One region of the Aquimarina penaris genome, then DNA from elsewhere that is predicted to be linked to it. Evidence: riboswitches for the same ligand, from Rfam matches in the RefSeq annotation. Region 1 holds a riboswitch; the other holds the start of a gene.

The links. Region 1 has a riboswitch for cobalamin ahead of metE (5-methyltetrahydropteroyltriglutamate--homocysteine S-methyltransferase). Riboswitches for the same ligand answer to the same signal wherever they lie in the genome.
Region 2: another riboswitch for cobalamin. It lies ahead of ABW637_RS09210 (TonB-dependent receptor plug domain-containing protein); the one in region 1 lies ahead of metE (5-methyltetrahydropteroyltriglutamate--homocysteine S-methyltransferase).

What each region holds. Positions count from the first base shown of each region.
Region 1 is NZ_JBFMKQ010000001.1:1,935,725-1,951,032, forward strand. Features, by position in the region: gene ABW637_RS08065 (carboxymuconolactone decarboxylase family protein) at 1-264, opposite strand, end outside; gene lspA (signal peptidase II) at 251-781, opposite strand; gene ABW637_RS08075 (hypothetical protein) at 839-1,327, opposite strand; gene ABW637_RS08080 (GNAT family N-acetyltransferase) at 1,377-1,916, opposite strand; gene ABW637_RS08085 (hypothetical protein) at 1,937-3,484, opposite strand; gene lpdA (dihydrolipoyl dehydrogenase) at 3,853-5,259, shown strand; gene ABW637_RS08095 (CDGSH iron-sulfur domain-containing protein) at 5,322-5,561, opposite strand; cobalamin riboswitch at 5,816-6,008, shown strand; gene metE (5-methyltetrahydropteroyltriglutamate--homocysteine S-methyltransferase) at 6,184-8,502, shown strand; gene ABW637_RS08105 (DUF3179 domain-containing protein) at 8,590-9,963, opposite strand; gene ABW637_RS08110 (DUF2200 domain-containing protein) at 10,107-10,481, opposite strand; gene ABW637_RS08115 (alpha/beta fold hydrolase) at 10,658-11,647, opposite strand; gene ABW637_RS08120 (class I SAM-dependent methyltransferase) at 11,939-12,541, opposite strand; gene ABW637_RS08125 (RidA family protein) at 12,798-13,187, opposite strand; gene ABW637_RS08130 (Crp/Fnr family transcriptional regulator) at 13,359-13,922, opposite strand; gene ABW637_RS08135 (hypothetical protein) at 14,237-14,935, opposite strand; gene ABW637_RS08140 (hypothetical protein) at 15,125-15,308, opposite strand, start outside.
Region 2 is NZ_JBFMKQ010000001.1:2,210,793-2,226,100, forward strand. Features, by position in the region: gene ABW637_RS09150 (porin family protein) at 1-356, opposite strand, end outside; gene ABW637_RS09155 (tRNA modification GTPase) at 448-1,701, opposite strand; gene dnaN (DNA polymerase III subunit beta) at 1,805-2,923, opposite strand; gene ABW637_RS09165 (DUF1572 family protein) at 3,164-3,742, opposite strand; gene ABW637_RS09170 (tetratricopeptide repeat-containing sensor histidine kinase) at 3,903-5,846, shown strand; gene ABW637_RS09175 (FecCD family ABC transporter permease) at 5,895-6,926, opposite strand; gene ABW637_RS09180 (ABC transporter substrate-binding protein) at 6,927-8,066, opposite strand; gene ABW637_RS09185 (Dph6-related ATP pyrophosphatase) at 8,247-8,903, shown strand; gene cobC (alpha-ribazole phosphatase) at 8,932-9,450, opposite strand; gene ABW637_RS09195 (adenosylcobinamide-GDP ribazoletransferase) at 9,432-10,196, opposite strand; gene cobT (nicotinate-nucleotide--dimethylbenzimidazole phosphoribosyltransferase) at 10,230-11,267, opposite strand; gene ABW637_RS09205 (bifunctional adenosylcobinamide kinase/adenosylcobinamide-phosphate guanylyltransferase) at 11,286-11,792, opposite strand; cobalamin riboswitch at 11,876-12,190, shown strand; gene ABW637_RS09210 (TonB-dependent receptor plug domain-containing protein) at 12,270-14,213, shown strand; gene ABW637_RS09215 (GFO_1087 family putative carboxy terminal peptidase) at 14,313-15,308, opposite strand, start outside.

The sequences.
Region 1 (15,308 bases):
GGCATGATGATCTACACAGTAACTACATTGATTAAGGTGGCTAACATAAACTCCCAAAGTCTCTAGATACCATTTGGGCAAGGTATTATTTGAGTTGTGTAACACGTTTTTGTACAATCCCATGTGTCCCACAAGTGTATGTGGTCGTAAACTATGAATAGATAATACGTTGTCGATAGTATTATTAGGGCCTTTTATGCGGTCATATATTTTTTTGAGTTGCCCGGTAGCATCGTTATATGATATTTCTTTAATCCAGCTCATCTTCTTGAAGTTTTTGTCTAAAAAAAGTTTCGTCTTTACTAAAAAAAGCACTTAGAAGCACTAGAATAGATCCAAACATAATAGAAACATCGGCCATATTAAATATTTCAGTTCTTATAATTCCCAGATCCAAAATCAAAAAATCTGTAACCGAACCATAAACAATGCGATCAAAAAGATTTCCAATTCCACCACCAACAATAAAAGTGAGTCCTATAATTGTTGTTTTTGAGTAATTTATTTTAATGAGTATTAGTCGTAGTAATATTAATAAAATAAGTACAGGTAAGATTTGTAATAGAAATATCTTTACTATTGGGGTAAGATTAGAACCTAAACTATAAGCAGCACCTGTGTTTTCTACTTTGGTAAGTACGAAACTATCTTTAAGAACCTCTATACGTTCATTAGGAGCGATGGTTTTTCGAATTACGCTTTTAGAAATCTGGTCACAACTTATGTTTAAAAAGACCAAGGATAGAATGAATATAATTCTTATTTTCTTTGAAACTTCCATTAGTATTTACAAATAGGGGGATGAATTTTTCAAAAATAATAGAAACTATCAATTATTCTAGTGTTTCCAGTATTTTTTATACTCTGAAAGAAGAAAAGCAGCATCATATCGTTCTTTATTTACACTTTTATTCTCATTAGAATCATAATCTAAAAATATTTTCCAAGTATTGTTTTCTAGTTTTAGAACCACATGAAACTGGCCATAAGAAAATTTTGACTGATTTTTATCATCTGTATAGGATACTCTATAAATTCCTCGGTCCGAAACTAAAGAATCTGAGTACACCCTTTCAAAAAGCCTAAAATCAATAGGTGCAGGTTTTCTTTTTGGATCAGCCCATCTTTTTTGATATCCTTTTAAGTATTTTTGGGCGTATTTAATTTGTCCACCATCTCCAGAAATTCTAATCATGTTTTTGCTATGTATAGAAGCAAACAAGTTAAAATCCAAAGTTTCATATGCTTTAGAAAAGTTCTCATACATATCAGCATTAATTTTTGCATGGACGGACTCGTCTTGTGCAGTAACTGTATATATTATCAAAAATATTGCAATCAGTAGAGTTGATATACTTTTAAAATTGACCATTTTATCAGGAAGTTCTTAGTTTTTCATATAAAACACAAGATAATAAATCTTTGTAATCATTCAACTTAGGATGTTCAAAGGTTTTAATTCGTTGCATCCCTACTTTTTTCATTACATGCTCCGATTTTTTATTAATTTCGGGAGCAACAGAATAGATTTTTTTCAATCCCACTTTATTAAAACCAAAATCAAGACAAGCTAGTGTTCCTTCGGTAGCATATCCTTTGCCCCAACTACTTTTTTTAAGACGACAACCAACATCTACAAAATTTTCTAGTTCGTCTAAATAGGTTTGTTCGCATAGACCAATAAATCCAATAAATTCATTGCTTTCAAGAATGTCAACAGCAAAATAACAGAACCCTTTTTGTTTTTGCATTTCTTGCATTCTATGTATAAAATCCAGAGTATTTTGTTTAGAGGGTTTAAAAGGAAAAAACTCCATCACATCGTCATCATTATTGATTTCGAATAATGCCTCGGTATCATTAAATGTCCAGTTTCTAAAACCAAGTCTTTTAGAGGTGAAGATGTAGTTTTTCATTAGATTTCGATTTAAATGCCTTATTCAAAAGCGGCACTCTCATAGGCTCCAATATCTGGGGCTGATGCACTTCTAGGCACTCCTAAAATATCAACTCCCGATGTAGAGATAGCTGCACGACCATTTGCCGGAGAATTATCATCGATAGTAAGCATATTTTCAAATGGTGCTTTAAAAGCAGGATCTTCATTTAAGATGATATTTTCAAACAAATCGGTATTAGTAAAATTATACAAGGGATTATCTGTAAAACTATCATCAAAGTCATTAAATCGAATCAGGCAATTTTTAAAAGAATAATTAAAAGCGGTGCCATCTAATTTGCTAAGTATAAGTTCAATATCCTGGTCACCATAGATAATACAATTCGTAAAATTTGCTTCTACCAGATCAGCAATGATGATTTCGGTTTCACTAACTTGTAAGTTGTTGTCTATCAATACTGTTGGTAGTTCTCTAAAATCGGGTCCTATACTAGAATAATTTGCAAAAGTACAGTGGTTAAAGTTGTAGACACCTCCTAATGAGCAATTAAGGGATACTTGCCCGGCATTATTAATCACCAGGTTTTCACCCTCTACATTGGCAGCACGAGCCAAAAGTCCTACATTAGAACTATTAAAAATCTTTGTATTGGTGATGCTAAGTGCTGGAGTAGCCCCCCCATTATTTGAATTCATAAAAACACCTACTGTAGCATTTTTTATGGTAGCATGATTGATGATATGACCTGTACTTCCTGGGGTAAACCATATGGTTCCCCATTGTCCGGGGACATCACTAAAAATAGGTTCGAGGCGGTCTCCTTCAAAAATAACTTCGTTTTCCATACGTTCAGGATCCGTGCTAATATCACCATTTACGAGTAAAGTTGCATTATCGGCAGCAATTATACCAGAATTTGCATGAAAATGTACTCTTGCTCCGGCTTCTATAGTAAGAGTTTTATCATTTGGGATCACCGCATAACCATAAATAACATAGGGTTTTTCGTTGGTAAAAATCAATTCTTCGTCTGATAAAACATGAGCAGATATTGTAGCATCTCCAACCGTAACACCCTCTATAGTACATACTTCTTCACCATTGATCACCATACAATCTCTATTAGGTTTAATAAATACCGCATCTTTTACCAAAGTAACCAAATCAACGTCTTGTTGATTGCCTCCTTGGTCAAACAATATACGATCGGTATATAAAAACTCGGTATCTGTAGTCTGATTTGAGATATCAGTAGTCGTTTCTACAAAAACAAAAATACTATCCTTTGCGAGAACCTGTATGTTCTCGAAAGATTTTCCGGGAATCCCATCGACATTAAGCCTGTAATTCGAATTTTCTCCTCGTTCTAATATAATAGAAGGGATGGTAAAATCATCACCAGTTCGATTATACACTTTAAAGCTATAAGTACTAGAACCTATATTTGTAAATACAGTATCTAGAAACAAAGTATCCGTAGAAAATTGAAGATTTCCTGTACTAGGGCCGGATTCAAAATCTTTACGGCATGAGCTCCATAGAATAATAACCAGAAGTAAAAAAAGAGAAAATAAATAACGCATATTAGTGATGGATGGTCTTTATGTTATGATAAAAAGGAACAAAATATCAAACTGCAAAGTAGCAAAGATTTTTGTTTTTTAATATTAATGTGTGATTTCATTTTTTTAGTAAAGCATTTTCTTATTCACACATTAATTAAATGTATAACTTTTCAGTCAAGCTAATATTGCTTTGTATTGAAAAAATGACAAGATCAGTACTTCGGTAAGAAGTAAAACATTTGTACATTTGCTTTTCTTAGTGAAATTCTATTTTGAAGAATTGTGTTTGGCATATGTTCAAAATAGTTTATTGAACTAATCCCGCTTTAGAGCGGGATCTTTTTACTATTTATTGAAAGTATAATACGACAACATAATAATCTATTATGAGTACATATGATGTAGCCGTGATTGGCTCTGGGCCTGGTGGATATGTGGCCGCTATTCGATGCGCACAACTAGGTATGAAAACCGCAATAATCGAAAAATATTCTACACTTGGTGGAACCTGTCTTAATGTAGGGTGTATTCCTAGCAAAGCATTATTAGATTCTTCTCATCACTATGAGCATGCTACAAAGCATTTTGCAGATCATGGTATAGAAATACCTGGTGATGTAAAAATCAATCTCGAAAAAATGATTGCTCGAAAGCAAGCAGTTGTAGATCAGACTACAGGAGGTGTTGATTTTTTGATGAAAAAAAATAATATAGACGTTTTTGAAGGCTTAGGTTCTTTTAAGGATGCTACTCATATTAATATTGCTAAGGCAGACGGTAAAGTAGAAACCATTGAAGCAAAAAATATAATTATTGCTACAGGTTCTAAGCCATCTACCTTGCCTTTTATCAAGCTGGATAAAAAGAGAGTAATTACTTCTACCGAGGCATTGAAGTTAAAAGAGGTGCCAAAACATATGGTTATTATTGGTGGAGGAGTTATTGGTCTTGAATTGGGACAAGTATATCGTCGTTTAGGAGCTGATGTTTCTGTGGTAGAATTTATGGATAGAATTATCCCGGGAATGGATAAAGCCCTATCCAGAGAACTTCAAAAAGTAATGAAAAAGCAAGGAGTTAAATTTTATACTTCGCATAAGGTTACCAATGTAAAAATTACAGCAAAAGAAGTGACTATAACGGCAGATGATAAAAAGGGGAATCCGGTAGAGTTTAAAGGAGATTATTGCTTGGTGTCTGTTGGCCGTAGACCGTATACCGATGGATTAAATGCCGAAGCCGCTGGAGTTAAACTTAATGATAGAGGGCAAGTTGAGGTAAATGATCATTTGCAAACCAGTGCAACTAATATCTACGCTATTGGTGATGTAATACAAGGAGCGATGTTAGCTCACAAAGCCGAGGAAGAAGGTGTGTTTGTAGCAGAAACGTTAGCCGGACAAAAACCGCATATTGATTATAATTTGATCCCTGGTGTTGTGTATACATGGCCAGAAGTTGCTGCCGTTGGTAAAACAGAAGAAGAATTGAAAGAGGCAGGTATAAAGTATAAATCAGGACAATTTCCGTTTAGAGCATTGGGTAGATCAAGAGCTAGCGCAGATTTAGATGGTTTTGTAAAAATACTTGCAGATGAAGCTACTGATGAGGTACTTGGAGTGCATATGATTGGAGCTCGATGTGCAGATCTAATTGCCGAAGCTGTTACAGCGATGGAGTTTAGAGCTTCTGCAGAAGATATTTCGCGTATGTCTCACGCGCACCCAACCTTTACTGAAGCAATAAAGGAAGCAGCACTTGCTGCTACAGAGAATAGAGCATTACACGTGTAATACGCTAAAAACAAAAATTAGACGAAAAATCCTGTTTTACTCATAGAACAGGATTTTTTTATTTAATTTTTATGAGACCCGTCGCAGTACGGAGGGTTACCTGTTTGTTTGCAAGTACATAAGTACGCTTCTCTAGCTTCTTCTACACTAAATATCATAGGATTTGTTCCTCCTTCTTTTTTATGATTCCCGTTGCAAAATGGTTGGTCACTACTATGTCCGCAACTGCACCAAGCATAGTTTTTGCCAGCTTTTAGGTCACAAGCAATAGGCGCATCACCTCCTCTTATATTATTTTCCATAGTTTTGATTTTATCACTTTAAAATTATTAAATCTGAAGTTAAGATTGGTTTTAAATTAAGTGAACCTCTGATTTCAGAAATTACTGAAAGCTTTTTCGAAATCATTTAATTAAAGTCGTTCGGTTAAAGAATTAATAGGGATTGTTTTATCTATGAGGTAAATATTCAATAATATAGTTTTTGTCATGGTTTTCATAGATGTATTAGATTATTTGAAGTATTTTTATAAGAAATAAAGTTCTTTACATAAAATTTTTCATCAACCAATATAGGTTTTGCTTCATTGTGAATTAATAGGGAATCGTGTGTAAATCATGAGCTGTCGCGCAACTGTAAGTAACCATATAGTTTTTATCAACATAAATCCACTGTTTTATTGCTTTAAAATGGGAAGGAAGATAAAAATGTTATAAGCCAGGAGACCTGCCTAATATTGAATTGACTATGCTTTCGCGGTTTGAAGCTGGAGTTAAGTTGGTGCCTAATTTCATTTTAAAAAATAGTTTTAAAATGAAATATCTTCTTATGGCATTATTTTAATTTTTGTTTTACATCGAAAAGCATATTGAGTTTATATAAAGGATTTTAAGAATTAGTATTAATTTTTAAAATTGTAAAACTATGCTTACACACAATCTGGGCTACCCGCGTATTGGTAGTAAAAGAGAACTTAAAAAGGCTTCAGAACAGTATTGGTCTGGAAAAACTACACAGAAAAACCTGTTACAGGTCGGAAAGAACATTCGACAAGAAAATTGGTTGTTGCAAAAAAATGAAGGTATCGATTTGATTCCGTCAAATGATTTTTCATTTTATGATCAGGTGTTGGATATGTCTATGTTGGTAGGGGCAATACCCAAACGATTTAATGATTTGGTTTCTAAAAAAGTTTCTTCCTTAGACTTATATTTTGCGATGGCCAGAGGGTATCAAAAAGATGATTTAGATATCACTGCCATGGAAATGACAAAGTGGTTTGATACTAATTACCATTATATAGTTCCCGAATTTTATAAGGATCAAGAATTTAAAGTATCATCCACTAAAGTTATTGATGAGTTTTATGAGGCTAAACAGTTAGGTGTTATCACCAAACCGGTTTTGATTGGCCCCGTATCGTATTTATTATTAGGAAAAGAAAAAGAATCAGGTTTTAAAAGAATAGAACTAATACATAATATATTGGCTGTCTATATTGAGGTTCTAGAAAAGTTATATGACCTTGGTGTAACATGTATACAATTCGATGAACCTTTTTTAGCACTGGATATTGACGAAGAAGTGAAATTAGCATATCAACTTGTATATAAAAAGCTAAAGACCAGGTTTCCCGAAGTTAAGTTTATGATTGCTACCTATTTTGAAGGTGTCATACAAAACCTTGACCTTATATCAAATTCATTAACCTTTGATATTTTACATATTGATTTGGTAAGGAATTTAAAACAGTTTGATGCTGTTTTAAGAGAACTCCCAGATACAGTTCAGCTATCATTAGGGATTGTTGATGGAAGAAATGTTTGGAAAAATGACTTCAGAAAATCGTTAGAAGTAATTTTTGAGGCTGTAAGGAGTAGAGGAGAAGAAAATATTCTAATTGCCCCTTCTTGTTCGCTATTACACTCACCTTGTGATCTTGATTTAGAGCCAGATAGCGATAGTTTAGTGCCCGAAGTAAAACAATGGTTGTCTTTTGCAAAACAGAAACTAAAGGAAGTGACTATGCTAAAGCAACTTACTTTTTCTCCAGAAGACGAAAGTATCTTAATTAAATTAGATAATAATACTGCATGTATTTATAGTAGACAAACTTCGGGTTTGATTCATAGTGCTTTGGTTAATGAACGTGTAAAAAATGTAACAGATCAAGATGCTAATAGAAACTCTAATTTTGCTGCAAGAAAAGAAAAACAAAAAGCTTCTTTGAACTTACCTTTATTTCCGACGACTACTATTGGATCTTTTCCGCAAACAAAAACAATCCGTAGTTGGAGATCAAAATTTAAGAAAGGAGAGATTTCTTTTGAAGAATATACGGGTTACTTAAGAGAAGAAATTAAGCAGACCATTAAAATACAGGAAGATTTAGGATTAGATGTCTTAGTACACGGTGAGTTTGAACGAAATGATATGGTTGAATATTTTGGAGAAAAACTTAAGGGCTTTGCTTTTACAAAATACGGATGGGTACAAAGCTATGGTTCGCGATGTGTGAAACCACCAATTATTTATGGTAATGTTGATCGTCCGGCTGCAATGACTGTAAAATGGTCTTCATATGCTCAATCATTAACCTCTAAACCAGTTAAAGGAATGCTTACCGGCCCGGTAACGATATTACAATGGTCTTTTGTGAGAGACGACCAACCCAGGGCTAAAACTTGCCTCGAAATTGCATTAGCGATACGTGATGAAGTCAAAGATCTTGAGCATGCGGGGATTAGAATTATTCAAATAGATGAACCCGCAATAAGAGAAGGGTTACCATTATTAAAAAATGAATGGCAAGAATATCTAGAATGGGCAATTAAGGCTTTTAGAATCTCTGCAAGCGCTGTACAAGATCAAACACAGATACATACTCATATGTGCTATTCTGAGTTTAATGATATTATTGATCATATCGCCAATATGGATGCCGATGTAATTACAATTGAGTGTTCTAGATCGCAAATGGAATTATTAGATGCCTTTGCAGATTTTAAATATCCGAATGATATTGGTCCGGGAGTATATGATATTCATGCACCTAGAATTCCAAATAAGGAGGAAATCGTAAAACTAATGTATAAAGCCCAACAATTTATCCCTGAAGAACAATTATGGGTTAATCCTGATTGTGGATTAAAGACCCGTGGATGGGAGGAAACAAAAAAAGCTCTTATTGCCATGGTACAAGCTGCAAAACAGCTAAGAGCTCAAGTGCCACAAACAGTCTAACTATAATAACCAACCTAAATATTATGTTTAGACTAAAAATGACCTCTAGCAATAGGGGTCATTTTGATACTTGTTTTTTTACTTACGTTATTTAATCAATTTTACTTCAGGAAAAGCAGCTTTATAACCAAACCAAAATGCATTATGGGTAGGTAGACGTTTGAGTGTGTTCTTTGTTATGGTGTTTTCTATCTTACTTTCGTGTAACTTCCAAATATTTCCATTGGTATCAGTAGCCATAGATTCTTTATTATAGGACGCAAATTCAATATCATTGGTAAAATATACACGATGTGCACCGCTTTTATCAGTAAATACAGTAAAGTTTTTATTTGCAATTGCACCTTGATAAACAGAATTTCTTTTTAGAAATTTGGAAGAAATTGCTATGTTTTCATTGGTTTCAGAAGGAAGTCGTACAGAGAGGATTTCTTGTTTATTGGCTAACCTGTTATCCTTTTTTGGGATGGTAAACATTAATTCATCTGTCGAAAAATAATCTCGATATGCCACACCCTCGCTATAATCCCTATGATGCCCTGTTTTTTTAGATAAAACGGTAGTTTCTGGGTGTCGTTTTTTCCATGCTCCCCAGGTAGTGGTGACTACACTAAGGTATTCTAATTCAATTCCCTTTCCTACAAGGGGGCCAATAACTGGTTTTCCCCATAGCGTATTCCATAAAGATTGTGTTTTTTGATCATACATTAATTTGTTTGATCGATATAAAAAACCACTTGTGCCTAAATTGTATTGTATGCCATCTTTTTCTGTTTTGTACAAAATTACAGTTCCGCATAGGGTGCAATATACCCCAGCAACAGGTATATTTCCGACTTGATCGGTAAACATTTCATGCCAGGCAAGAATTCGTTTAGGGTAGGCGCGAGTATCACCGTTTACCGAAATACCAAAAACGACATCATTATCATCTAAATACGTAGCTTGATTAGCTGTTATCATTTTAGGATTACGCAATGGCGGAATACCGTCCTGAGCAACACCACCCCAACGCACTTCATCTAATCGAATAGTAGATTGATGCTCGCGATCCAAAAAATAAGTATCGAAACGAGCGTCAATAGCTTTATGCAAGATGGCTTTAAATCTATAATAAGAAGGGCGATATGAAGGTTCTTTATTCCAGATATAGTCATACCATAAATCAAAGTCTCGTGGGTACCATTTTTTAGTTTTCTTTTGAAGAATACTAAGAAGTTTGAGAGAAGTAGAAGGGCTTCGAAGAAAATACAATGATTCTATAGCAAGTATTTCGAAATGTTCAGACCAATGGTGTTCAATATACTTTAGTGCGCCTTTATGAACCTGGGTATCTCTAGAGGTGAAAAAATCCAGAAAATACTCATAATCCTTTTTTGCCGGGTCATTATTTACTGTATCCTGGCTAAACGAAAAACCAGTATTTATGAGAATAACCAATACCAATACAAATCGTATCATCCGACGCGCTTTTTATAATAAGTCGAATTAAAAAGATAATCTCTACAAGATCAATTAAATTTGTTGTCGAATACGAGCTATGTTTTGTACAATGTGTTGTTCGTAGTTTATTTAATTTTGAGGAATAAAATTCGAGTTATCCTCTAACCAATTTTCGGTTCTCGTAAAATTTTCTCTATCTTTTTACCTTTTGCCAATTCGTCTACTAACTTGTCTAAATACCTTACTTGCTTGGTTAAAGGAGTTTCAATTTCTTCTATTCGATAGCCACAAATCACTCCTTTAATGAGAGGAGCATTTGGGTTCAATTTTGCATCTACAAAGAACGTTTTAAAAGTCACTTTTTCGTCAATAAGGTCTTGTAGTTTTTTGTCGTCAAAACCCGTTAACCATTGTATTACTTGGTGTAGTTCTTTCTTTGTCCTGCCTTTACCCTCAACTTTTGTAATATAATGAGGATATACCGATGCAAATGTCATTTTTGCCATTCGAGCATCGTGCTCGGGTGTTGTTTTCATACTACTTTAATTTCTCTTATTCCTCACTTATTTTTTTTCTCTAAGGTTTTGCGTATGATTACTTCAGAGAAAGTATACGAGTACTTTTTGATAGTACTAAAGATAATTAATATAAGTGAATTTTTGGTAGGAAAATTCCGTAGCAATTAAGTATATATATTGTTGGTAATGGTTTATTAATTCAAATTCATTCTCAATGCCTTGGTCATTTCTTTGGGTTGATCGATCCATGGCATATGTCCTGCATTTCTTATACTAGTCATTTTGATTCTTGGTACTTCTTTGACCCATTTTCCATAGAGCCCATTTCCAAAATCCAACCAGTCATGATCTCCAATAATAATACTTATGGCATATGTATGCTTTTTGAATTTAGAAAAGTAATCCCATCCGTTTTTTGGATAAGTCTTAGCAGTTAAACCGTAAACTTTACCTTTATATAAAGCCTTTCCATTATCTAATTTAGACCATTTTGATATATCGTATAACATTAATTTTCCAAAGTTAATTCTAGATTTTACTGTTCTTTCTCTTGAGTTTAGTAGAGAATCAGCTCTATTTAGGTTATGTTTTTCAAGCTCTTGACTTATTTCAATTCTATTTTGAAATTTTTTATTTGCGATGAACTGTTGATGTTGAATCTCTTTGTCCTCTTCTGGAAATGGCTCTTTCAAATGAGCTGGGCTGAGCAGCACTAGTTTTTTAATGTGGTTAGGATATTTTGAAGCATACGCTGAAGCTAAAACGGCTCCCATTGAATGTCCGACTATTATCATTTTTTCTAGATTTAGTTCCTTTCTGAGTAGTTCTAAGTCGTTAATGTGCTTATTAAATGAAATTAACGAATCAGGAAATGGTGATCTTAACGAGCCTCTCTGTTCGTAAAAGATAAATCTAAATTCATTTTGAAGTCCTGTAATGGCCTTTGTTAGTCCACTGTGTTCTGCACCCCAACCTCCATGAAGCATGATTACTGGCTTAGCTCCTGTACCGATTTCTCTTACATAAATTTGTGGATCTTTGTCCCAGTCACCGGTAGATAGAAACCATTGGTCTATTATTTTTTCGTAGGATTCTTTTTGCGCGTGAGCTTGTTTAAAAGTTGTTATAACGATCATTATAAAAATCGTTGTGCTAATTTGTTTGATCGCGCATTTAAAATTCATCTTATGAAGTTTTATTTTAAAGATGAAATTCTATAAAGTTTGTTACAGTGAAAATTATTGCCAATGTTAAATTTATGAATCGGAGCAAGGCAAGTATACCTGAACCAATTGATTTATTTGCGCATTTTTATTTCTTGCCCGCCTGCCATCCGCCCGGTAGGCAGGTTTAATTTATAAAAGCTCGTGCTCTGCATGACTGGGTATCTAAAACCATTGCAAACAGGAAATAACCTTTTGGTCTAGCACTAAATTGCTCTGATTTCATATATCTTGTTGTGAGCAGAATTTTGTTTAGTCTTTTCTGCATTTAATTAAAAACATAGGCTGGTTTTCATTTACACTAATAATTTCAAAAAGCCCTACTTTACCAAATTCAGCTTGTACAGCTTCCTTGTCATAATAAAATATTTTTGCGCCTTCATGAAATTCATAACAGTCTTTACTAATTAGTTTTCCTTTGCCGTAATTTGGTGCTTCTTTTGTTATTGCCGTAAAAACCAAATAACCGTTTTTAGTTAGTTGATTGTAGCAGTCTTGAATTAGTTTCGCTCTTTCGTTATTGTCCAATAAGTGAATTAAGGCATAGCAAAAAATTCCGTCATATTTTTTGTTGTCAAAAGGCATGTCAGTTACAGAACCATGATAAATGGTCATATCAGTTCCATAATGTTTTCTTGCTAACTCGATAGCGGTTTTTGATATTTCAATTCCTGTTACATCAATTCCGTTTTCCTTGAAAATTTGTGCATTTCGTCCATAACCAATGCCAGGAATGAGAATATTTGTTATAGACTTATTTACAAAAATGTCTTTTGTCAATACAGCGGATTTTGCTGGTTCAAAACCCCACATTTCTTGTTTGTCAGCAAAGTTTTCTTCCCAAAATTCAATCATTTTTCAATCGTAATCGTTATTATTTTATAAGTTCGTTAAAGCAGATAGTTTACAAAGTTAAAGGAACGTAGTATACACCATATTTTGACGTAACCTTATTGATACCTGTTTATCTCTTATATTCATTTCATCAAAGAAACGTAGGGCAGGTGTATGGTTATACGTTTCGGACCTGCCTGTCGACAGGCAGGTTGGTACTAAGTCAAATATAAATATTTTGCTTTTATCTTTTTTTTAAATACCCAACGAAGGACTATTATTTTACTACAGTAGCTTCTAATTCTATTTTTAATGTTTCAAAAAGGCCTTTTACTTCCAATAGAGTGCTTGCTTGTTTTATGTTATGTTTAGCCACCCAGTCTTGAAAAACATCAAAACAGGTGAAAAGCTCTTCAGATGAAGTTGTATAAACATTTAATCTTACGATATTTTTACATTCATATCCTGCTTCCTCTATAACTTTTTCCAAGTTTTGTATAGCCTGTATTAATTGGGTTTTCATATCACCTGTACTGGATTTTCCTTCAGCATCAATTGCTGTCTGACCAGAAACATATAGTGTTCCCTCTGTTTTTGTTACTTCAACAGCTTGCACATAACTTCTTTCATTCTGCCATTTCCAAGGGTTAACTATTCGTTTTTCCATTTGTTTCTCATTTTTATTTTGTGCCAATGTCGACATAGTAGTTAATAGTAAGATTGCTAAAATTTTTCCTTTACAATTCATAATTGTGGATTTATATGTTCGTTGCAAAGATTTGAACAATATCATTGTTTCCGCGTGACAAACATCACAATTATAAAAAAGTAAAAAAGACTAAGAAGAAAGTCGACTAAGTGTCTCACGCGAAACACCCAGGTAAGACGCTAAAAGAGTTTTGGGAACTCGTTGAAATAATGATGGATATGTTTTGAGCAGATGCTCGTATCTTTCCTTTGCATTTGAGGTTAGAAAAGATAATATTCTGTTTTGTGAAGCAATGTGACCTGAGATAGATTTCTTGAGAAAGAAACTCTCCATTTTGTGCAAGCTAGTAGATAGTTTTTGGTAATTTTTAAGTGTAAGACAAAATACATTAGTGGCTTCAATACATTGTAGTGACATTTTAGCTTTAGTTTGCGTAAAATATGATAAAAAATCACTTTCCCACCAGTCCTCCATTGCAAATGATATAATGTGTTGTTTTCCATTTTTGTCATCATAAACTAATTTTAAAAGTCCAGAAATAACAAAATAGCAATGTTTTACATGTTCTCCTTGTTGAATAAGAAAATCATTTTTTTTATATTTTTCAAATGAGAAATGTGATAAAACAAATGAGAACTCATCATCCGTAATAAATATTACTTCTTTAATATGTTTTTTAAGTTTTTCTTTCATCAAATAAGACTTATAACTTGAAAAATTTGCTGTAACGTATGCCTACTCTGTCATTTTTGTAAATAATTGTTTAGGATTATATAGCGTTTATTTAGGACGAGTTACTATTGCTTGCGCTAAATATATGAATCGGAGCAAGGCAAACAAGCCAGAAGCAATCGATCTATCTGCGCATTTTTATTTCTTGCCCGCCTGCCATCCGCCAGGTAGGCAGGTTTAATGTATAAAAATTTAGCTCTACCGCAAAAAGGTAATGACCTTTCGTTTTGGTATTAAACTTTGCTCTGATTTAATATATGATGTTAGCGATAGTTTTAGTCCCACGAGCATCCACCAACTTTATATTCTCTAAATAAATCTTTAGATGTATTATCAGATAAAAATATTGAAAGCGTTGATCCTGCATAATGTTCAGAGATTCCAACTAACAAGTCAATTAATGTATCTCCATTTAAATCACCAATCCAATGGATAAATACACCTCCTTCAAAACCTCCAGAGGGAAAAGAAAAAAGATCCATTTTTTGTATTGATTGACGAATTTTGTCGGAATATGAATCGACAATAAGTTCATAATTTTCAATTTTCTTAAAATATGGAAACTCCCCTTTTTCCATTTCAATTAAATTTCCTCTTGCGTAAATAAAGTAATTTTTGTTTTTCTCTTCATCTTTCAAATTATATATTGAAAATGAAATTGATTCTCCAGGGTATAGCATTCGATTTATCCATTTTCCAGTTGTAAAAATGCTGTCTTTTAAATTCAACCCACTTATTAAAAATTTTGGAACAGAAGATTCTGAATTATTATATTTCTTGATTAAAAAATTATCCCAATTATGATAATTTTTTTTCTCATAAACACCCCAATATTCTTCAATTAAATTTGATTTTAATTCTTTCCATTCCGAGTCTATACCACAATTAGGTATAATGGCAGTAATTTTGTCAACTTGAGAATAGGAGTAATAACAAAAAAGTAAAAATAGAAATGTGATTATAGATTTATTCATAATTATTGCTAACGCCAAATATATGAATAGGAGCAAGGCAAGTAAGCCTGAACCAATCGATCTATCTGCGCATTTTTATTTCTTGCCCCGCCTGCCATCCGCCAGGTAGGCAGGTTTAATTTATAAAAATCCAGCGCCATTGCAAAAAAGAAAGGATTTTTCGATCTATCACTGAACTTTGCTCTGATTTCATATATGATGTTGTGTCCCGTATTTTTCAACATATTTTATAGCGATCTTTCTAATCCACGTAATTTTATCTTTCGTAAAAGGTTCAATTTCTTTTTCATAACCTTTTGTTTGCATTTTATATAAAGTATATATTATTTGTCCGTTTATAGATTTATCATTAATCATTTGAATCAATTTAGGA
Region 2 (15,308 bases), 280 kb from region 1:
ACTTTTAGAAATAGTACCGCAATTTTAAAATCTGGATTCCTATCCGTACTTAAACTGCTTATTTCTTCTGTTGATTTATCAATACTAATCTGGTGTTTCTGGTATTTTGATTTACCGATGATTCCAAACTCTCTAATAGTCCTTATGGTTTCGGTTTTTGACTCAGCATCTTCAGAGGTCTTATATTCGAATTGAGTTGGATTGTTTTTCCAATCCATATTTTTAATTAAGCATTCTACTCTTTCTCCGGCATTGGTAATGAAATAACCATTTTCAAAATTAATTTGAGCTTGGCTGTAAAAACCCAGGAGGGAAATTAGTATGGTGACTAGCTGCTTATTTATAGATGTAAACATAATGTGTTTTCTGTTGAATTTTAGTATTAATTGTGAACTAAAAATAGTATATCTAAGAATTTGTAAATGAATTATTTATGTAATTGATTTCTTAGAAAATACTGTATCCCAGAATAATTGAAGTAACAGGATATTTTACTTTACGATTTACAAAACGACTTAATAAATCCCTATTAGTATTGTATCTAAATTCTACACTATATTTGCTTTTATAATTATATCCAATACCTAACCCTAAATTTCCTTTACTCTTAATTTCTATTTCTTCTTGTCTTACAAAGTCTGGGTTAGTAAAAGTTTCTATAACATTTATTTTGGAATCTAATGTAATATCTATAATGTAAGCTCCAGTTATAAATACACTAGAGGATTTATTTACATGCATGTAGTGTCGTATACCAATAGGTAGTTCTAGTGATTTGTAATCAATATCGGCATTAAGAATTCTCACTCTGTTTATAATTCCGCCGGTTGGTATTCTCAATTCTGCATCAGATTCAAAATATTGATATGTTGGTTCAATAAACAACCCCCATTTTCCTTTATTAAAAGGTAATATATATTCTGCTTCTATACCTAAGCTAAAGTTTTGCTTACTTCCGAAATCGTAAACTCTTAAAGCCGTACTGTTTTCTTCAAATTTTAGAGAAGAAAAATTTATTCTAGGTCTAATCGTTAGATTAAAAGAGTCTTCGCTTTGATTCTTTTCAAAAACAGTAACTTCAGCATCTGGATCGTTGCAAGTATTATAATCTACAAATAGTTTTGTTAACTGACTTTTGTAATATCTAAGAGCTTCTATTTTCTTAAGAGATATATTATCACACTTTAAAGTATTCCATAGTTGTTGCTTGTACCGCGTGTTTTTTCCTATTTCACTTGGTGATACCTTGTAACTTTTATAGATCAATTGCTCAATAGGCTTGTCTTCTGTTTTGAAGAAGAATTTTCGTAATGTTTGATCTTCATAGAGATATAAATTTGATTTTCCTTCAACAAGTACTTTTAGAAAGACAGTTACCATTTGAAATTCTGGGTTTCTATCTGTACTTAGGCTATTTATTTCTTCTGATGATTTATCTATATTGACTTGATGCTTCTGGTATTTCGACACACCGATGATTGCGAACTCTTTAATAGTTCTTATGGTTTCGGTTTTTGATTCAGCATCTTCAGAAGTTTTATATTCGAATTGAGTTGGATTGTTTTTCCAATCCATATTTTTAATTAAGCATTCTACTCTTTCTCCTGCATTGGTAATGAAATAACCATTTTCAAATTTAATTTGGGCTTGGCTACTTAGGCCTATTAAAAGCAATAATGCAATCAGTATTTGTTTGTTCATTAGTTTTGGTGTATAAAATTTAGTGTTCTTTATTTTGTGGCAAAGCAAAAAAATTCCAGTCTCAAAAGATGAAACTGGATATTTTTTTTATGAAAATATATTTTTAGTTATTCAACATCACTGGCATGACGAGCATAGTAACATGTTCTCCCTCGTCTAATCCATCAACAGGAGTAAGGATTCCTGCTCTGTTTGGTAAGGACATTTCTAACTGCACGTCATCTGCATTGAGATTATTAAGCATTTCGCTTAAAAAACGTGAATTAAACCCGATCTGCATATCATCTCCCTGGTAATCACAGGTTAATCGTTCTTCTGCTTTATTAGAATAATCGATATCCTCTGCAGATACATTTAGCTCTGCACCTGCAATTTTTAGACGAATCTGGTGTGTAGTTTTATTAGAGAAAATAGATACTCTTCGTACAGAATTTAAAAATTGAGTACGTGTTATACTTAATTTATTGGGGTTCTCTTTAGGGATAACCGCTTCATAATTTGGGTATTTCCCATCGATTAATCTACAAATCAATTGCGTTTCGTCGAAAGAAAATTTAGCGTTAGATTCATTATACTCAATCAATACTTCGCTATCACTTCCCGCCAAAATACCTTTAAGTAAATTAAGAGGTTTCTTTGGCATTATAAATTCTGCGGCCTGTGATGCTTTTATATCTTCGCGAGTATATTTTACTAACTTATGCGCATCTGTTGCTACAAAGGTAAGCCCTTCTGTAGAGAACTGAAAAAAGACTCCGCTCATTACAGGTCTTAGATCATCATTACCGGTAGCAAAAATAGTTTTACTAACTGCTGTAGCCAAGATGTCACCTAATAATGTTGTAGCACTTGGATCTTCTAGTTCTACAGCTTTCGGAAACTCTTCTCCATCTGCATATGCCAAGGCATACTTACCATGATTAGAACTAATTTCTACCGTATTGTTATCTCCCGAAACAAAAGTTAAAGGTTGCTCTGGAAAAGTTTTTAATGTTTCTAATAATAATTTAGCCGGTACTGCTATTGTTCCTTGGTCAGAGGATTCTACTTCTAATTTTGCAGACATTGTAGTCTCTAGATCTGATGCAGAAACGGTTAATGAGTTGTTATCTAATTCGAATAGAAAGTTATCTAAAATAGGCAAGGTGTTGCTGTTGTTAATTACCCCTCCTAATACTTGTAATTGCTTTAATAAGTATGAACTGGATACTATAAATTTCATCTGTTTTTCTTTATTGTTTATTAGTTGTCAGATGAAATTCGCCTCAATATACTGGAGTTAAACATTACCAGAACCATATCGGCTCATTTCATAAGTGTGTGACTATTTTTGTACAGTTTTACGCAAATATAATTGTAATCTATAAGGATTACAGTATTCAAAAAACCATAGTTATTAACAAAGCTGCAGGAGTTATTGACTATCTTCAGTATTTACGAATTGAGAATTACGAATTACGAATTATGATTTGGGGTCGTCGTTCATAAGTTTATCTGTGTAATGTGCTTTATGCTTTGGTGTAGAAAATCGTTCTTTGTTATAGGAAGCCGATTCCCCTTTTGGAATTGATAAACTCTGCCATTGCTCACTTTTAATCATTTTACCGATAAAAACGATCTGCCCTATATGATAGGAGTAGTGTGCCAACTGCCTATTAATGGCTTCGGTAATCGAATGCTCGATATTTCTAATATACACAGGTTGGTTAATATTGGTTTCATTAACGCTTCCTAAAGCTTCAAATAAGCATTGCCATCCATCGTTCCATTTCGACATAAGCTCATCTTTTGTTTTTATATCATTTTCAAATTCTGCATCACGTTCTCGCCATTCTTTTTCACCATCTGTGGTTAAAAAGTCGGTCCAACGAGATTTCATATTTCCCCAAAGGTGTTTTGTAATCATGGCAATGCTATTACTATCCTGATTATATTGCCAAAACAAATGTTCATCAGAGAGTTGATTCATGGTCTTTTCACCCAAGGATTTATAGTATCTAAATTGTTTTTGTATTCCCTCAAGATATTCTGGTGTATTCATGGGTATTTCTTTTCTTTAAAGGTAAGATTAAATCTATAATTAAATTCCAATTGAGGACAGACGCTTTATTATATTTTTATTATACTTGATAAATTAAATACCAATTAATTATCTTATTAAGATTACTATAATTTCTTAATAAACATTTATCCTGTATCGCATGCCAATATTTTTAAAACCTTTTATCTTATTCATTATCTTAATTACAAGCTGCGTTATCAATGCTCAAAAGGAAATAGATACTCAATCAAACGCCATTGATAAGGATCGCGAGTTGCTCGAACAAGCCTTAAATTATATAGACAAAGAAAGTGAGGATCGAAAAAAGGCTTTTATAATAGGTCATGATGTACTAAGAAGAACAAAAAATGAAAGTAATAGGATTGCTGCCCATAAGGTCTTAGTATCCTATCATTATAATAAATACGCTACCGATTCTGCCTTGTTTTATGCAAAAAATGCTGTTCAGTTAATAGGAAACAAGCAGGATTCATTATCCCTAAAATCTTTGTCTTCTTTTTATTTATTTCTTTCAAATGCTTCCCGAGATAAAAACTTACTTAAAGACAGTAAAAAATGGGCTTTAAAAGGAATCGATGCGGCACAAAAATGTGGAGACCTTAAGATTATGGATAAGCATACTATAAGCTTGGCAAATGCTTATAGAATTATGGGAGATACCCCTAAGGCTTTAGAACTTTTAGAATTGAATCTTGAAGACAAAGAAAATCCAAATAGATATGAAACTTATGCTCTTTGTTATGGGAGCTTAGAAAATTATACACTAGCTCTTTTTTATCACCAAAAAGCATTGGATTATTATACTACTGTCAATGATCAAAGAAGTAGTGCAATCGCATTAATGAATATTGGAGTGGCATATCTGGATCTTTATAAAGACGATGAGGCTCTCATCTATTTTAATAGATCTCTACTTATTGCCAGGGAATATGATTATCCCTTAATTGTTCTTAATGACTTACTTAATATAAGCGTAGTTTATCGAGCTAAAAATGAACTTAAAAAAGCTAAAAAAGTATATAATGATGTATTAACTATATCGCAAAAATCAGGATATCTTAAGCAGCAATTATTTGTATATCAATGGCTAAAAGAGATTGCCATAGAAGAAAAAAGATTTAAAGAAGCGCTGGGCTATACAGAGAAAAAGAATAAAATAAAAGATTCTATTAATAAGCTGCAAAAGGATAAAGAGATTACTAAACTAGAAGTGCAGTATGAAACACTAAAGAAAGAAAAAGAAATAGCAGTTTTAAAAAAAAACCAAGAGCTTAAGGTCCTAGAAATAAAAAGAGAACAGTCACAAAAAGAAATAATTTCATATGCCTTTATCATAATTTTGATACCCTTAATAGGCTTACTCTTTATATATTACCAAAAGTTGAAAAGTCAAAATTTACTCAATAAAAAACAAAAAGAAATAGGGGAACAAAAAATAGAAGCTTTAATAAGAAGTCAAGAATTAAAGTTAATAAAAACATCTATTAATACTCAGCATAAAGAAAGAAAACGAATTGCTCAGGAGCTTCATGATAGAATAGGAGGGAATTTGGCTGCCATAAAACTTCAATTTAGTTCTGTTAAAGAAAACTCAGAAAATTTAGAACTAATCTATGAACAACTTGATGATACCTATGAACAAGTTAGAATACTCTCTCATGATCTTATTCCTGAAAAATTTATCCATAGCAATTTTACACAATTGCTAAATGAGTATATGGAAAATATTGGAAACGCGAGTGAATTGACTATAAATATTTCAACTTATCAAGAAAATAAAATTAACGGAATTGACCCTTTATTTCATAATGAGTTATTCTCTGTTTTTCAGGAACTCATAACAAATACAATAAAACATGCTAGTGCCAGTAAAGTTGAAATTCAAATAAATCTTGTGGGAAATAGTATTCTTATTAATTTTGAGGATAATGGCAAAGGGTTTGATAGCTCTAATGGGTCTCTCGGTCTGGGTCTCACAAACATTGAGAATCGCATACAAAAATTATCAGGATCTATGTATATTGATTCTCGTTTGAGAAGAGGAACGATTTTTAATATTGAAATACCGATGCAAATACATTAAAACTTTTTTAATAAAAAAGAGGTATAATTGTTGGATAAGTATATATAGTTAAAAGAGCATTTTTCGTTTACGAACCAATAACCAGATAACAACTGGTGCACCTATTAATGAAGTAATGGCATTAATGGGCAAAGTATACTCGCTAGAAGGTAATTGGGCTATGCTATCACATACCAACATGATAATACTACCGATTAATACAACGGCCGGGATTAATGTTTTATGGTCTGAGGTATGAAACAATTGTCGGGTAAGATGCGGTACTGCTAACCCAATAAAGGCGATTGGTCCTGCAAAAGCAGTAATACTACCTGCCAGAAGCCCTGTAGCTATGATAATAAGAAAACGGCTCATTTTGATATTAAGGCCAAGACTACGGGCATAATTTTCTCCCAGAAGTAAGGTGTTTAATGGTTTGATCGAAGCGATAGCTAAAATCATTCCTAGAACTGAAATACAAAAAAAGATAAGTACATCATACCATGATAGATTTCCAAGGCTTCCGAAGCCCCAAAAGATGTATTGTTGCAATTGATCTGCAGGAGCGAAGTAAGAAAGTACACTTACAATAGCTGCTGTTATACTACCAAACATAAGTCCTATGATCAGAATTGCCATAGTATCCCGTACTTTAATCGAGACAATCATAACAGCCAATAAAACAATAATACTTCCTAGACTTGCGGCGATCACCAATCCCCATTTTGAAACTAAAAAACCAGATATTGAGGCTCCGGCAAAAGTGCTTCCTAATATTAATAGTGCAACACCAAGACTTGCTCCAGAGCTAATCCCTAGTACAAAAGGTCCTGCTAATGGGTTTCTAAATAGGGTTTGCATTAATAATCCCGAAATCCCTAGTCCGCTTCCTACAATAATCGCTGTAAGTGCCTTGGGTAACCTATAATCTATGATAATGTGTCTCCAGGATTCTTTTTCTACAGCACCGCCAACCAGGCTGCTTAGAGTGTCTAGCCACGGAATAAAGACAGAACCTAAGCTGATATTTGCGATAAAACAAATCAGCAAAAGCACAGCAATACCTATAAAAACCTTCTTGTATGATTTATTTGGGGTCAATTAATTAAGTTTTTCGAAAAAATAAGGTTCGTAATTGGTTAATAATTCGGGGTGTGCAATTTGGATAATGTCTTTAAGAATAAGATCCGGACGCATTGGACCTAATTCATAATAAATCAATCCTCCTTTAATACCCATCTTTAATGTCGAAGAATATACGGTTTTATTTTTAAATGCATCAAATAAGACGTATTGATGATTCTTTTCTTTTAATGCAGAAAGTGATGTAGAATTTCCGGATCCTATCCATAAATCGGCCTTTTGAGCTTTTTCTAATACGCTTTCAAGACTTAATGCTAAACTCCCCGTTTCTTTATTGTTTTTCCATAGATAGGTGGTGTTGGCATCTTTCAAAAATTTTGCAATAAAGCTATTCCCTCCTGGAACATGCCATACATCTTTAAACATATTGCCAGACAATACTGTTGGAGAATTCATTGCGCCAGAGGCGAGAGAGGTTGCTTCGTTATACGCTTTCTTTATATTTTGAAAAACATCTTCAGCTTTAGTTTCTGTACCAAAAAATGCTGCTACAAATTTTATCCATTCTGCTCTACCTAATGGGTGTTCTTCCATCCATGAGCCATTCATCACTACTGGGATTCCGGTTTTTTGTATAAGATCGTATGCTTTGGTGTCTCCAGTAGCAGAAAATCCAATAATCAAATCAGGAGAAAGCTCCAGAACCACTTCTGTATTTAGATTGTATTCTTTACCCAGTTCTTTAATATCACCACTATCAATAAGTGTTCGAGTCTTTTCTGAAGATATATAATCTGTATGCGGAAATCCGACTAATTTCTGTTCCAAATTCATGTACTCTAACATAGGTACATCTGTGGTAGAAGTAACTACTACTCTTTCTACGGGAACTTCAATAAATACTGCGGTATTGGATTTAAAGGGTTTTTCTGTTCCTTTAGGATGTAGGATATATGTCAATTCTTGTTTTGCATCTGGCCAAGGAGAGGTAACTTTGATTTCTTTATACGTGTTATGATTCTCAATGGTAAATCCTTTGGCATATTCAATATGCTGGGGAGCCAGGTACATTACGGTAAGCTGGTCTGTATCCTTAGATCTTTTTTTGCAAGAACTACTAATAAGAACGAATGAAAAAATAATTAGAATGCTACGCATGAAAATATCGTTTTTATATAATGATAGATCAGGATACTAACGAACCTGAAGTAATTTTAAATTAACAATCAGCGATTAAACTTAGATATTTTTTCAAGATTTACGACAAAATTTAGCGTTAATTTGTGTTTTAAAATGGCTTAATGAGAAGAAAGAATAGGAGCTCTACAATTTTATCTTATGAATAATACATCCTTTTTGTGTTCTTGGAGCGGCGGAAAAGATAGTTGTTATGCGCTTCATATTGCCGAAACGCAAGGGTTAACTCCTGTTGTTTTGCTTAATGTATTAAATGAATATGGTGATCGTTCTCGATCGCACGGGATTCCAAAAGAAATACTAGAAGCGCAAGCCAATGCTTTGGAGTTACCTATCCATTTTTTTGAAAGCACCTGGAATGATTATGAACGATTGTATATTCAAAACTTAACATCATTAACAGAAGCCTATACCTTAAATGCTTCTGTATTTGGTGATATTGATATCGAATCCCACAAAGCTTGGGAAGAAAAAGTTTCTGACGCTGCTGGCTTGCAGGCTATTTTACCCATATGGCAACAACCCAGAAAACAATTGGTGATCGATATGATTGATTATGGGATCGAAGCCATTATTGTCTCATGTAATCACACGTTGGGACCTGATTTTTTAGGAAGAATGGTAGATAAAGAGTTAATCAAAGACCTAGAAGATTTGGGAGTTGATGCTTGTGGCGAAAATGGCGAGTATCATACATTGGTTGTCAATGCTCCCCTTTTTAATAAAAAACTGGAAATAGATGCTCTAGGTAAAGAAAAATCGTCTAATTATAATTTTTTGAAGATAGCATTGATTTAGATGTTGCAGGAGCTATTTGAGGGAAGTATTAAATAACGATTACCTCTCCGTAGGCTATTTTAATTGTAAAAGAATCTTTAAGGTCTATTTGTCGAATGTTAGAAAGTAATGCTCGCATGGGGCCTGCATGAGTAACTACAACAATCTTCTCTTCGGGTACAAGTTTCAAAGAATTGTAGAAATTTAATATTCGCTGCTGAAGCATTACATAGGATTCACCATTGGGCACTTGAACATTGACAAAATCTTTCATCCATGGATCTAGCACATTGCTATGAATTGCATCCCAAGGTTGTAACTCCCAATCTCCAAAGTTCAATTCTTTTAAGCGATTATCGAATGTTATTTCTTTTTTGAAGGTTGTCGCCAATAGTTTGCACCGTTGTAAAGGACTGCTATATACTCTAGAAATCTCTTCGATAGGAATCTGTTTATGGATTTTCTCGACTTCAGAAGGAAAAGAATCTGTAATCCCCAGATCACTTTGGCCATAGCAAATACCTTTTTCGATATTGGGAGTTGTATGTCTTACCAGATATATTTCCATAGCGCTATAAAGGTAAGATAAAATACTACTTCGCTAAGTTGTTGTACCGCACCAGCACAATCTCCAGTTTGGCCACCGATCCATTTTTTAAATTTAGCGCCCAAAAACATTTTTGAGATATAGATGGGAACTAGTACGAGAAATACCCAAGGATTTTTAAAAAAGAACAAAGGTGCAATTCCGAATAGACCACTAATCACAACCATTTGCAGGCTCATACTTTTTGCTGCGGGTTTTGCTTTACTATCTTCTGTATCTCGTACATAAGGATGTGTAAAGATCAGCGTGGTAGCGATGAATCGACTAAGACTATGTCCGGAGATAATTACTAAAGGAATATAATAGACTTCGGTTTCTCGTAATGCTGCAAATTTTATAGACAAGATCAGGAGTAGACCTACGGTACCATAAGTTCCTAGACGTGAGTCTTTCATGATCAAAAGAATTTTATCTTTGGTCCAGCCACCGCCAAAACCATCGCACACATCTGCAAAACCATCTTCATGAAATGCTCCCGTAGTATAAATGGTAGCAAACATCGATAGTAGTAATGAGATTTCTATTGAAAACATAAAAGATGATCCATAAAAAACGAGTGCCCCAATACCACCAACAATGATCCCAACTAATGGAAAATATTTTGAGCTAAGCTTTAAATATTCCGGATCATGATCCACCCATTTAGGGCATGGGATTCGAGTAAAAAACATTAAAGCGGTGAAGAATATATGGATCTCCTTTTTCATTAGTTACTTCTAATTTAATTAAGATTAAGTGGATTATTCATTACCAGAAACTCCTGCACTTTCAAAACTAGCCATATTATTTAAGAAAGCAACTGCAGATTCGATAATAGGATATGCTACAGCAGCGCCCGTACCTTCACCTAATCTCATACCAAGGTTGATAAGTGGTTTTTTATTAAGAAACTGAAGCATTTTTTGATGCCCTTGTTCTTCAGAGGTATGTGCAAATACACAATAATGCAGAACTTCGGGGTATATGTAATGAGCCGCTAGTAATGCAGCTGTTACTATAAAACCGTCTATAATGATGGTCATTTTAAGCTCTGCAGCTCTAAAAATTGCTCCTACAATCATTGCGATCTCAAAACCACCATAATACATTAACATATCTATATCGGTAGAAGGAGTGTATTTACTATATGCATCAGAAAGGATTTTCTGTTTCACTTTAATGGCTTCGGTATCAAGCCCGGTACCAGAACCAACACAATCTTCAATAGGTGTTCTTGTGTAAAACGACATTAATATTGACGCAGACGAAGTATTACCAATTCCCATTTCGCCAAAGCCTATAATATTACAGCCATTGGTATACGTTTCAGTAACAATATCAGCTCCTTTTTTTATGGCTTCGTTACATTGCTCTACGTTCATGGCCGATCTTTCTTGATAATTTTTGGTGCCAAAACCAACTTTAGCATCAATTAACCCAGATACCCCATTAAAATTATGATTAACTCCTGCATCTACGATTTTCAGATCAATATTATGTTGTTTACAAAACACATTAATGGCTGCCCCTTTATTAAGAAAATTATAGACCATTTGCGCAGTAACTTCTTGAGGATATGGGTTTACTTCACCTTTTTTTGCAATACCATGATCACCAGCAAATACAATAATAGTAGGGTTGGTTAGATGGGGTTGATCTGTATTTTGGATCATCCCTATTTGCAATGCAATATCTTCAAGAGTTCCCAGAGCACCAATAGGTTTTGTTTTATTATTAATTTTGGCTTGAAGGGCTTCTTCTAAGTTCTTGTTTGAAGAATATTCGATATTAAAATCCATGTGTGGGTGTTAGTTATTTTAATTTTTAATTTCTACAGGAATACCAGATACCATTAATATGGCTTTATCTGCATGCTTGGCTATATGCTGATTCATCCAACCTTGTAATTCTGTAAATTTTCGACCTACTTCTGTGGCAGCATGAACTCCCATTCCTATTTCATTAGAGATGATAATAAGCGTAGCATCTATAGTTAAAAGTTTATCAAATTCTTCTTTTGCCTGGGATAACGATAATTCGATATCATTTTTTGTGTCCACAAAGAAATTTGTTAACCATAAAGTAACGCAGTCAATGACCACCACACTTTGATTTTGAATCACTTTAGAAAGCTCTTTTTCTTCTTCTATAGAAGTCCATCTTTGATCGCGATCTGCAATATGCCTGTCTATACGTTTACGATGGTTATCATCCCATATGCGTGATGTAGCGAGATAAAATGGATTGTTAGAGAGTTGTAGCGCAAGGTTTTGAGCATAGCTGCTTTTACCAGAGCGTTCTCCTCCTGTAATGTAATACAACATCAATTTTGGTTTTTTAAGAGGGTAAAGTTAATCGAATACATTATTTATTTGTTAAAGTAATATCAAATTCCTTAAAATATAATACATTCGCGCAGAATTTTGGTTCTGATATCCTTTTCATAAGGATAAAAGATTAAAAGGGAATCAGGTGAAATGAAGTACGAAGAAAGACGTACGAATTGCGATTTTTTTATTTATTAATCGTAACTCTAAACTCTAAATATCGTAAATCAGTATTCCTGAGCTGTTCCCGCAACTGTATGCTGTGTTCCGTTTAATCGGGATGCTTGTTGTTATTTCTTTTGAAACCACTGCTTGTACTGAAATAAATTCAGTTCGGGCGGGAAGGTAAACAACAAGACGCGAGCCAGGAGACCTGCCATAATTCAATATAAGTCAAACTTTCGGGATAAAGGTTTGGGTATGGGGTAACTACATACTTTTTTCCGATTATTAGAACAATTAAGTATTTAAGTAATGAACAAAAAAGTGTTTTTTGGGGTCGCATTTTTAATGCTGGGATCCTCTTATGTCATTGGACAAGAAGTCAAATCAGAAGAGAATGTAAACGAATTAGAAGAGGTGTTTATTTCATCGTCTAAATTTGGTTTAAAACGAGAACAAATCGGTAAGGTAATCACTAAGATTACTCCCGAAGAATTAGAACGCAGCCAAGGACAATCTGTGGCTACTGTGCTTACTAGAACTGCCGGAGTATTTATTAACGGAAATGGCAGTGCAGCAGGACAAAACCTTGGTGTTTATGTGCGTGGAGGACGAAATCGCCAGGTAGTGATTAGAGTAGATGGGGTAACGGTTAGTGACCCTTCAACGTCTGCAGGGGATTTTGATTTGCGACTATTGTCGGTGAACCAGATACAAGAAATTGAAATTCTTAAAGGGGCATCAAGTACCTTATATGGATCTGGAGCCGCTGCTGCAGTGATTAATATTACCACAAAGTCTGAAAGTAAAGATAAGATATCTGCAAATTTTCAGTCTAGTATAGGAACCAATCAATCTCAAGAAGATCAGGATTATGATATTAACGATTTTGTGAATTTAGCTTCTATTAATGGGACTTTAGGCAAAGTAAGTTACTTAGCAAGTTTTGGAAATCAATTTACAGATGGATTATCGGCTGCAGAAGCTGAGGGAGCAGAAAGTGACCCATTTTCGAAGTATAATGCATATGCGAAACTTGGATACAAATGGAATAATAATTTTAAATTTCATTTTTTCGGAAATTTAGATGAATATAAGAGTGATTTTGATGCCGGAGCAGGAATAGATGGTGATAATAGAATTATTAGTCAGCAGTTAAGAGCAGGATCTTTTTGGGAAGTAAAATATCCAAACGGTAGTTTTACGGTAACTAATAGTTATGCTTCTTTAGAAAGAGATCTTACCGGGTCTAGTTTTCCTTCACAATATCAGGGTGACGTATTTACATTTGATGCCTACAATAAGTATACTTTTGATAACACATTTTATACAGTTATAGGAGCAAACGGTTCATATAGTGATTTCAATCTATTAAGTATTCCATTTGGGAGTACCGATCTAGAGGAGACTATTAGTGATAAAGATGCAGAATTTGATATTATCGATCCTTATGTTAATGTGGTATATACATCAGATTTTGGTTTAAATGTTAATGCCGGAGCTAGATTAAACATACATAGTGCCTACGGAAATCAAATGGTTTATAACGTAAACCCTTCGTATACATATACATTTGGTGATAATTATATTAAAGGATTGGCATCGTATAGCACAGCGTATATTACGCCATCGTTGTTTCAATTATTTGATACCGCGTTTTTTTCGGGGAATCCAGATTTGGAACCAGAAGAAAGTACCACTATAGAAGCCGGTGTTGAATTGTCACATGAAAAGAAAGCCACAGTAAGTGTTGTTTATTTTAATAGAAACTCAGAAAATTTTATCACATTTGATCCTAATACATTTGTAAATTTAAATTCATCTAATGATATAGAGGTAGATGGGATAGAGGTAGAGTTATCGGCAACAGTTTTGGATGATAAATTATCTTTTAATGGTAATTACACCTATACCAATATTGAAAAATTGGAGGATAATATCCGAATTCCTGAGCATATGATTAATGTTAATGTAGGATATCAATTAGGAGAAAAAACATATACTTCTTTAAGCTATCAATTTAATACCGAACGAGCAGATAATGATTTTGCTAATGCCGATCCGGTTACTTTTGAACCGGCTCAGGTTACTTTAGATGATTATGGAGTATTAGATTTTTACATTAGCCATAAAGTGTTAAAAAACTTTAGTGTTTATGCAGCCTTGAATAACATTACTAATGAAGATTATCAGGAGATTTTTGGATTTAGTACCAAGGGAAGAAATGCAAGAATCGGTTTCAATTTAGATTTTTAATTCAAATATATCTGTATATATAAAAAACTCCTAAACGTTTCGTTTAGGAGTTTTTTATTAGATTGATTTTTCTAGATTTCGAGCTATATATTGTGGTTATTATTGTTGATGATACATAATCTCATAATCTCGATTAAGAATATTACTGTTTCCTACTGCTTCTAAATGTAACACATTAGATTTTTGTTTACCTCTAACGGCACCTGCAATGTTATCCAAAGCGGCCTTTAGTAAAGGTTCGTTTTCATCTCCTAATATTCCTAAATTTGTAAGGTCTTCTTCTAAAGCCACTTCGGGTGCAAAACCATCAAAGTAATCTGTGAAACCGGCAGAATTTATAGATTTAAGAACTAAAGGTTGCATAGCATAGGTATGCCCTGTATTGGCACCCTGTCGTCGAAAATTATCCGAATCATACACAGTAATCGATGCTTGAAATTTTCCTCTGGTCGTATCGCCAACTTGTATAACATTAATGTATGGATCTAAACCATTAATCACCAATTCGCTGGCAGAAGCAGAACCCCTGGTAGTTAGAATATATAATCTTGTTAAGTTTAAGCTATTAATTGCTGCACCACCTCTGATTTGATTATCGAATAGATTAATAAGCCTACCAGGATCATTCTCTATAAATTCTTGCTGAAACTCATCATTCCATTCTTCTGTAGTAAATACACTTTCATTAAATTGCCCGGTAATCATACTCGACAAGTCTTTAGCTGTTTCTACATCACCACCTCCATTATATCGTAAATCTAATATTAACTCGGTAACATTGTCTGATTTAAGTTTTGCAAATGCTGCATTTAGTTGTGTGTCAAAATCAGCTGTAAAGGCATTGTACATAAGATATCCAACAGGGTTACCACCTACATCTATAGTTTTATTAATAAAAATTGGATTTTCGGTATACTGCACTTTGTTTAGTGTTACAGATGTTCCGGTTGCAGTAACATTAGTACCATCAAATGTAGCAAGGCCAATGGTGTATGTATCCGGGTCTATAAGAGTTCTAAAGTTACTATCTGTTATTTGCGTACCATCAACGGTGTTAAAAATATCACCTCGTTGCACACCCTTAGCTTCAGCATC